Regions from separate parts of the Paenibacillus sp. KS1 genome, predicted to be linked through region 1. Evidence: riboswitches for the same ligand, from Rfam matches in the RefSeq annotation. Region 1 holds a riboswitch; the other holds the start of a gene.
What was found. A riboswitch is a leader RNA that binds a small molecule or an ion and turns the genes downstream of it on or off. The one in region 1 is predicted to bind S-adenosylmethionine.

Region 1 (4,931 bases):
GAGCCGTACTCCCAGTCCATAATTGGAATATATCCGAAGTTCATGCCGTAGATCCCTGTTATTAAGGTTAGCGGCATGAATATAGTTGTAATGGCTGTGAACACTCTCATAATATCGTTTGCGCGATTCGCGATGCTAAGCTGATAAGATTCACGTAAGTTGCCCATAAGGTCGCGGAACGTTTCGAATGTCTCCGATACTTTGACGGCATTCTCGTAAATATCCTGGAAGTACTTCTGCAGGTCATCGCCGATCAGCCGCAATTCCTTACGATAGAGGACAAGCAGTACCTCTTTTTGAGGGCCAAGACCCTTCTTGAGCCACAGAATCTCACTTCGCAAGCTGATGATTTCATTGAGATGTTCTTTCTTTGTGCTCATAATGAGCTCTTTCTCAAGCTTGTCGATTTTCGCTTCAATTCGATCTCCTACTGTGAAGTAGTTGTCGACAACCAAGTCAATAAGCAGGTAGAGCATAAGGTCAGGCGTGCTAGCTTGCTGCTCCCACAATACAGGCTTCACCATACGCAGCTCGTTAATCTTCTGCTTTGTTACGGTAATAATGAAATGTTTGCCGAGGAAAATGTTCAATGAGCGTAAAAAGATCTCTTCATCGTCAAAGCGAATGCTGTTGAACACGATAAAATAATGACCTTCATAAATTTCGATTTTGGGACGCTGCTCTTCTTCACTCATACAGTCCTCAACTGCCAAATCATGCATGCTGAATAATGGCTGCAGAACGACCAAATCCTCAATGTCAGCATCGATCCAGTAGAAGCCATTCTCTGGCGGTGTTAATGTGACATTGATATCTTCCTCAGTCGTGAAGACGCCCTCGTTGACCAGACGGATTTTCATTGCACTCACTCCTTGACGCTGTCGCCATTGCGACATGCGCATCGTCTAAATGTTACCAGACGACTCGAAACAAGGCTGGGCATGCGCAGTCCGTCGTTCGCGCACGTGATATAAGCCTAGGCACAATTAGTGAACTAGGTTCTCTGCAGAGGCACGAATCCCGACATTGGACTGCGAACTTGCCGCTGCCTGTCGAATCGTATTATTCGGTTGTACGTACGTACTACGGAACGACCTCGGGTCGCCATCCATCCGAACTCACCTCAGCTTGAATAATTGTACGTGACTTTATATATCATGCGCCCAGTGAAGGAATGATTATTGCCTTCATTGAAAAGTTAAGGCCTCGACGCACCTTGTTAAGTATAACGCTCGTACTTCAACCTTTCAAGACAAAATCCATTGGCGGAATTCGTCAATAATGTATCGTATGCGAAGGGGGTGGAATCGTGATTTTTTGTTGTGTTCCCCTCTTGACGAACAGCTTCTCTTTGCCGTACATTATTACCAAGGCCAAATCAAATGAATATTCATATAAGCAATCTTATCAAGAGTAGGTGGAGGGACAAGCCCGATGAAGCCCGGCAACCGGCGATGCGCAGTATGAAGCGCGACGCACGGTGCTAATTCTTGCAGGGACGATGGAAGTCGTTACTGACAGATGAGAGAGGCTCATGAGCATGTATAACATGACCTTTCTCGTAGTCGAGGAAGGTCTTTTTTGTATGTCTCTAGCCATTTGTGCCGTTTCAAGTCAGGCCTGTGAGCGGTTGTGGCCAATGTGATTTCATGTGCCGACACCATCCAATTACCATTTTCGAGGGGGAGAGCGTCAATGCCGATTAAAATTCCGGATCATTTGCCGGCCAAAGAAATTTTGACCCAGGAGAATATCTTCGTCATGGACGAAACGAGAGCCTATCATCAAGATATTCGTCCGCTGCGAATCATCATTCTCAACTTGATGCCGACGAAAGAGACTACGGAAACCCAACTCCTGCGTTTAGTGGGCAACACGCCGCTGCAAGTTGAGGTGACGCTCCTTCATCCAGCAAGCCATACATCCAAAAATACGTCCGCACAGCACTTATCTTCGTTCTACAAAACATTTGAAGATATTGAAGGAGAGCAGTTTGATGGTATGATCATTACGGGTGCTCCTGTCGAACAGATGAAGTTTGAAGATGTAGACTATTGGGATGAGTTGTGCCGCATTATGGAATGGTCTAAGGAGAATGTAACTTCCACGTTCCATATTTGCTGGGCATCACAAGCGGGCCTCTATCATCACTATGGAATTGCGAAATATGCACTGGATCAGAAAATTTTCGGTGTATACGAGCATGTACTAACTAAGGAAAATGTGAATCTGACACGCGGCTTCGACGAGATGTTTCTTGTACCGCAATCCCGTCATACGGAATTTCGGAGAGAGGATGTCGCGAAGATTGCCGAGTTAGAAATATTAGCGGAGTCGGAAGAAGCAGGAGTGTATTTGGTAGCGACACATGATGGGAAGCAAATTTTCGTGACCGGTCATTCGGAATACGATCCCTGTACACTGAAGTGGGAGTATGACCGCGATATTGCAAAGGGGATGGAGATGGACATTCCGATAAATTATTTCCCGAATAACGATCCTTCCCGCAAGCCTTACTCCACTTGGCGTGCGCATGCCAGCCTCCTCTTCTCAAATTGGCTAAACTACTACGTATATCAAGAAACACCTTACGAATTGGGCAAAGCCGTACCGCGCAAGGAAGGGGCTCATCAACTATGATCGAACGCAACGAAGAGAACTACCGCATCGAAAGTCGATTAGCTCAAATTGGATCGGTTCATGAACCAAAAACGGGAGCTATTAATTATCCGATTTACCAAGCAACTGCATTCAGGCATCCGAAGCTTGGACAGAGCACGGGGTTTGATTATATTCGGACGAAGAGCCCGACTCGTACTGTTCTAGAGGAAGCGGCGGCTGCTTTGGAATGTGGGGATGCCGGATTTGCCTGTAGTTCTGGGATGGCTGCATTACAGACATTGTTCGCGATGTTCAGTTCAGGCGATCATCTGATTGTTTCCCTCGATTTGTACGGTGGTACTTATCGTCTGCTGGAACGGATTATGTCTCGTTTCGGCGTGACGGCCTCTTATGTAGATACGAATGATTTTGATGCGCTTGAGTCTGTAAGAACACCGCAGACGAAGGCTGTCTTTATAGAGACGCCTACGAACCCCTTGATGATGATTACGGATATCGAGAAGGTAGCGGCGTGGGCGAAGGTTCATGGAATTCTCACTATCGTTGATAATACGCTGCTAACGCCATTTTTCCAACGCCCGATTGAACTTGGGGCAGATATGGTAGTCCACAGCGCAACGAAGTACTTGGGCGGACATAATGATGTGCTTGCTGGTCTGATCGTAACGAAAGGGAAGCAGTTGTCGGAAGAAATCGCCTTCCTGCATAATTCGATCGGGGCTGTCCTGAGCCCGACTGACTCCTATCAATTGATGCGCGGCATGAAGACACTTGCCCTTCGTATGGAGCGGCACCAGTCCAACGCAACCCGTATTGCCGAGTGGTTGTTAGAGCATCCTGCCATCGACAATGTGTATTATCCTGCACTCGAGCAGCATCCGGGATATGAGATTCAACAGCGCCAATCGTCGGGCAACACAGGCATCTTTTCCTTCCGCTTGAAGAATGCAGCTTATGTAGAGCCGATCCTGCGCCACTTGAAATTGATCGCCTTCGCGGAGAGCTTGGGTGGGGTAGAGTCGCTGATGACTTATCCGGCGGTTCAGACCCATACGGATATTCCGCAGGAGATTCGGGATCAGATTGGTGTAGACGATCGCTTGCTCAGATTCTCGGTTGGAATTGAACATGTTGATGATTTAATTGCTGATTTGGAGCAAGCGATAGAAGCGGCTAGAGTAGAAGTGGAGGGATAACGGAGATGAGTGAGCAGAATTCGAATCAAGCATCAGACGGTCAGTTAGGCAAGCAATCACGCCGGTTTGCGACGAAGCTGATCCATTTTGGCGGTGAGATCGATGCCGGTACGGGAGCTTCCAGTGTCCCGATTTACCAAGCTACGACATTCCATCATGAGGACATTTACAATCCGCCTCAGTACGATTACTCTCGCTCTGGCAATCCAACACGTGAGGCATTGGAGCAATATATTGCACTGCTCGAGGGCGGAACGAATGGATTTGCCTTCGCATCAGGGATGGCAGCGATCTCTTCGACATTCTTGCTGTTATCGGCAGGAGATCATGTTATCGTAACGGAAGATGTGTATGGTGGAACGTACCGTCTCCTGACCTCCATTTTAAACCGGTTGAACATTGAGTCCACCTTAGTGGATATGACCGACATTGAGCAGGTGAAGGCTGCGCTTCGTCCAAATACGAAGGCTGTCTATATGGAGACACCGTCCAACCCGACGCTCAAAATTACGGATATTGCAGAAGTGACCTCATGGGCCAAGGAAAAGGGTCTGCTCACCATGCTGGATAATACGTTCATGACCCCTTATCATCAACGTCCAATTGAGCTTGGTGTTGATATAGTCTTACATAGTGCAACCAAGTTCTTGGGCGGACACAGTGATGTGCTCGCAGGTCTGGCAGTAACAGCCAACGAGAGTCTTGGACGCCGTGTGAAGCAATTGCAGAATGGCCTTGGCACTGTGCTTGGGGTTCAGGACAGCTGGCTGCTGATGAGAGGCATGAAAACATTGGAAGCTCGGATGAATCAGAGTGAGCAGAGCGCCCGCCGCCTTGCACTGTGGCTGAGTGAACGGTCGGACATTGCTGACGTCTATTACCCTGGTCTAGCTGATCATCCTGGCCGTGAGGTGCATGAGAAGCAATCACTGGGATACGGAGCAGTGGTATCATTCGATGTGGGTTCTGGCGAACGGGCGAAGCAAGTGCTGAACAACGTGACAATCCCGCTTGTGGCAGTCAGCCTTGGCGCTGTTGAGAGCATCTTGTCTTATCCTGCCATGATGTCTCACGCAGCAATGCCGCATGAAGTTCGTCTGCAGCGTGGAATTA
Region 2 (4,931 bases), on a different contig from region 1:
ATAGCCCAGTGAACGCGTGATTCTCCGAATTTATCAATAAGGGTAGTGGCGATTTGCTCTGCACCGCCTGATTCCGCCATCATCTTGCCCAGCATGGTACCGAGCGCAATGACGATGGCTATCGTGCCAAGTGTGCCGCCAAGGCCTTGTGTAACCGATTGCACAACATCTTGCGGTTTCATGCCTGTTAACAGACCGAGCATTAATGCTGATATAAGCAACGTCACGAAAGGATTCCATTTCAGCTTGGCAATGAACACAATGAGAAATACGATGGTAAGAAGTGTCCAAAATAGTAATGTAACATTGTGACTCATTCCGAATAGTGTGCTCATGATGTACGAGCCTCCTTTTGAAGAGTGCCGATTGTTATGAATGATTCCAAATATAGCGTTTCCAAAACAAACTTGAATACTTGTCGACAACTTGAATTAAAAAAACTTTGTATCCTTGCAGCTTGCCGTTACGAATGCGGCAAGCTGACATGCAAGGTACGGTTCGAGTCGGCGAAGTAGGCTGAGACAACCTGCTGGATCGTATGAGTATCCTTCGACTGGAGTCCTCTTACGATCGTACGGTGCTTCTCAATTACAGTGAACAGCTTCGCTTCTCCCTCAGAGAATATTTCTTCCGTTGTCATCAGCATGACGGTCTTTACGATCAGTCGAATGCTCGTCCACAGATGCATGATCCGTTTATGCTCCGCTGCAGCAATGATCGCTTCATGGAACGATAAATCCTGATATGCGAATTCAACGGCATCATTGTACTTAACCGCGAGTTCCATCTTGTCGATAATCTGCAGAAGCGTCAGAATCAGACCATCTGTGTTCACGATGGCGAGCCGCTGCTGGACAAAGCTCTCAATGAGATAGCGAACATCGTACAGCTCTTCGACATCGATAAGACTAAGCCCTAAGACAACAGCCCCCATGCGCTCCAAGCGAATAAGCCCTTCGTTAGAGAGCGTTTTCAATGCTTCGCGAACGGGAGAGCGGCTGGTGCCGAAGTCGGCAGCCACTCGATTCTCTGATATAATTTCGCCCGGCTTGATGGAGCCGTTAATAATTTGCAATCGCAGCTCACAGGCGATGGATTCCCCAAGGGATGCGCCCTGCAGCCACTGTTTCGGATAGTGTATCATGCGTGAACTCTCCTCATGATTGGTTTCCTGAACCCATATCTCACTTAACAGATTTGGTTCTGATTGTACCACAGTGCTGCATGGCGCGAGCATCGGGCTTGTGGTGATTCTATCTTCGCTATCGAAATAGGAAATGACTATTCCTTCGTTACCACTTGATGTCCGCCGAACTCATTGCGCAGTGCAGCAACTACCTTACCGTGGAAGGAATCGGACTCAAGCGAACGATATCTCATGAAGAGGGACATCGCGATAACTGGTGCGCTTGCTTGCAGCTCCAGTGCAGTTTCCACTGTCCATTTGCCTTCGCCAGAGCTTTGCATAACGCCGCGAATGCTGTCCAGCTTCGGATCTTTGGAGAAAGCATTTTGCGTCAGATCCATCAACCAGCTGCGGATAACCGATCCGTTAGACCATACGCGTGCAACTTGTTCGTAATCGAAATCGAAGTCGCTCTTGTCCAATACTTCGAAGCCTTCCGCGATCGCCTGCATCATTCCATATTCAATACCGTTGTGAACCATTTTCAGGAAATGTCCACTTCCGCTCTTGCCTGCATACAAATATCCTTGATCTACCGCAATGTCCTTGAACAGTGGCTCAAGTGTAGCGAATACTTCTTGGTTGCCGCCAATCATGAAGCAGCCGCCTTCAGCTGCGCCAGATACTCCGCCGGATGTTCCGATATCGAAGTAATGAGCACCCAGTGCATGCACTTTCTCGCCTCTAGCGATGGATTGTTTATAATGTGAATTTCCTCCGTCAATGACAATGTCACCTGGAGAGAGAAGAGGAAGCAGTGTGTCTACCACTTGATCCACGATTTCTCCAGCCGGAACCATCATCCAGATGATCTTGGGAGCATCCAGCTTCGATACGAGTTCTTCAATTGTATCTGCAGGAATTGCTCCTAGGTCAGCTGCTTTTTGACGTTGTTCAGCATTTACATCAAAAGCGACTACCTGATGCTTGTGCTGCAATATGTTATCTACGAGGTTGAAACCCATTTTTCCAAGGCCAATCATGCCTAATTTCATGCTGTATTCACTCCTGTGATCATGCTGTAAAGTACAACAAGTATACTTGTATACAACTTAGTGTGATCTTATCTTACTGTCTTCTTGCCTATCTGTAAAGTGGAAATTGTAAGCGCTGTATCTCGGCTCAGGGGTATGCTGTCTCTTTTAGAGTGATTCTTAGTGGCGGAAATTATGTATCTATATAGTAAGTGTGGATAAAAACATGACATAGCAGGAATTAGCCAACGCCGTCCATGTCAGCCAGCAGACGATCGTGCTAATTGAAAAGGGGAATTCAATCCATCTCTCCAGCTATCATCATGATCACGAAGACATTAACGATTATTCAGAGAATGTGTTGATGTGTTAGGATACCAAAGTAAATGATGTGATGTAAGGTATTCTGTTTGTGATCATGTATATATTCCCAGTGCTATAATAAGAATAAATAAAGAGTCGGCTGCAACCGACTCCTACACCCTACACAATAGCCGCTTTTAAGGGCGGAAGGCTTTTTGGAGCAAAAATAGACCGCATCCTTTAACCTAGGGCGGTCTATTTCTGTTTGTTGAAGTACTGTTTCTGAAAGTGAAATGAAAATATTGTTGACAACTCATATTTTCAGATGTAATATTTTCAACAACAAATGACAACTTCATACTACCTTATCAAGAGCGACTGAGGGACTAGGCCCTATGACGTCCGGCAACCTTACCTGTGAGTAAACGGTGCTAAATCCTACGGAATGATTCCATTCTGAGAGATAAGTGTGGCGATACTGCCAATTCAGCCTCTTTCTCTCTTAGGGAAAGAGGCTTTTTAGTTTTCATCCAGGTGATAGCAACAGAATGGCGGGGTGTGTGAAATGATTGAAATTCGGAGTTTGGTTAAGGAGTATCGAAGCAAGACATCGACCGTCATCGGCGTAAATAACGTCTCTCTTCGAATCAATAGGGGAGAAATTTACGGGATTATCGGACGAAGCGGTGCTGGGAAAAGCTCGTTGCTGCGCTGCATCAACCTGTTGGAGGAACCTACATCTGGGAGTATCCTCGTCGATGGCGTTGATTTGACGAAGCTGCAAGGAGAGAGCTTGCGACAGGCAAGACTGAAGATCGGCATGATCTTTCAGCACTTTCATCTTATCCGCTCCAAGACGGTATTTGAGAATATTGCATTTGCTCTGAAGGCCAACAACAAGTCGAAGGCAGAGATTGAACCGCGTGTCCTTGAATTGCTTGAAATGGTCGGCTTGGCTGACAAGCGAGATGTATATCCTGCTCAGCTCAGCGGTGGTCAGAAGCAGAGAGTAGGCATTGCCAGAGCGCTGGCGAATGAACCGCATGTGCTGCTGTGCGATGAAGCAACGTCTGCGCTGGATCCTGAGACGACACAGTCAATCTTGGAGCTGCTGAAGAAAATCAATCGCGAGCTTAACCTGACGATTGTATTGATTACGCACGAAATGGAAGTGGTGAAGGACGTCTGTGACCGGATGGCGGTGATGCAGAACGGCAATGTGGTAGAAGAGGGGCCGGTATATAACATTTTCTCTGATCCACAGCATCCGATGACGCGCTCGTTCATCAGCAGTCTGTTCCAATTCAATCTTCCAGAACGATTGATTCAGCATTGCAAAGGAACGATCGTGAAGATTCACTTCGTGGCGCCGCAAGCGGAGGAAGCAATCATTACTGATGTAATGACGAACTTCAAGGTTAGAGCAAATATTTTGCATGGCAAAATTGAATACATCCATGACAACCCGCTAGGCATTCTGATCTTGGAGCTGAATGGAGAAGTATCAGAGCTGCGGCAAGCACTCGACTACATCGAAGAACGAACCTATCGATTGGAGGTCATCCATCATGCTGAGTGATTCGATCATCCAACTGCTGCCGGACTTGGGCAAGGCATTTGTCCAGACGCTCTATATGGTTGGAATTTCGCTGTTTGCTGCCATAATTCTGGGTCTTCCCATTGGAATTCTGTTATTTGTAACCGATAAGGGGCTATTCCTCGAAAATGCATTTACGAAAAATGTATTAGGCTTCATCGTCAACATGATTCGCTCAATTCCGTTCATCATCTTGCTGGTGACACTGCTGCCTTTGACGAAGCTCATTGTTGGCTCAACGATAGGACCGACGGCTGCTTCTGTATCGCTCTCGATTGCGGCAATTCCGTTCTTCGCCCGCTTGGTAGAGACGGCGCTGCGCGAGATTGACAAAGGTGTCATCGAAGCGGCAATCTCCATTGGTGCAACACCGTGGATGATCATTAGGGATGTACTTCTCCCTGAAGCGAAGCCAGGCATCATGCAAGGCGTGAACATTACGGCAATCAGCCTCGTCGCTTATTCGGCAATGGCCGGTACAGTCGGTGGAGGCGGAATCGGTGATTTGGCGATTCGGTTCGGTTATTACCGTTACGACAATACGGTCATGTTCACAACCGTGATTGTCCTGATCTGCCTTGTGCAGCTCATTCAGTACGGCGGAGACTTTATAGCGAAGAAAGTAGACAAGCGATAATGCATTCGCTGTTAATCATTGAAGTCATCCCTTAGGAAGCGACAGAAGAATATGCTCCGAGATCACGCCACCTTCTTGGTGCTGAAAAAGGGACATAAGGTACCAAACCTTTACTAAAAACATATACGGAGGTCATCAACATGAAGAAAACAGCTCTCATTCTTTCTCTTATTCTAGCAATTGGCTTGCTGGCCGGATGCGGCAGCAAAGACGCATCAACGGGTTCAGGAGACG

Region 2: another riboswitch for S-adenosylmethionine. It lies ahead of BBG47_RS00720 (methionine ABC transporter ATP-binding protein); the one in region 1 lies ahead of metA (homoserine O-acetyltransferase MetA).

What each region holds. Positions count from the first base shown of each region.
Region 1 covers NZ_MAIS01000039.1:30,001-34,931, reverse strand. The annotation lists gene corA (magnesium/cobalt transporter CorA) at 1-860, opposite strand, end outside; SAM riboswitch class I at 1,402-1,528, shown strand; gene metA (homoserine O-acetyltransferase MetA) at 1,696-2,640, shown strand; gene BBG47_RS14595 (aminotransferase class I/II-fold pyridoxal phosphate-dependent enzyme) at 2,637-3,818, shown strand; gene BBG47_RS14590 (trans-sulfuration enzyme family protein) at 3,824-4,931, shown strand, end outside.
Region 2 covers NZ_MAIS01000001.1:159,856-164,786, forward strand. The annotation lists gene BBG47_RS00705 (GntP family permease) at 1-335, opposite strand, end outside; gene BBG47_RS00710 (GntR family transcriptional regulator) at 464-1,141, opposite strand; gene gnd (phosphogluconate dehydrogenase (NAD(+)-dependent, decarboxylating)) at 1,282-2,181, opposite strand; SAM riboswitch class I at 2,826-2,933, shown strand; gene BBG47_RS00720 (methionine ABC transporter ATP-binding protein) at 3,029-4,042, shown strand; gene BBG47_RS00725 (methionine ABC transporter permease) at 4,032-4,697, shown strand; gene BBG47_RS00730 (MetQ/NlpA family ABC transporter substrate-binding protein) at 4,838-4,931, shown strand, end outside.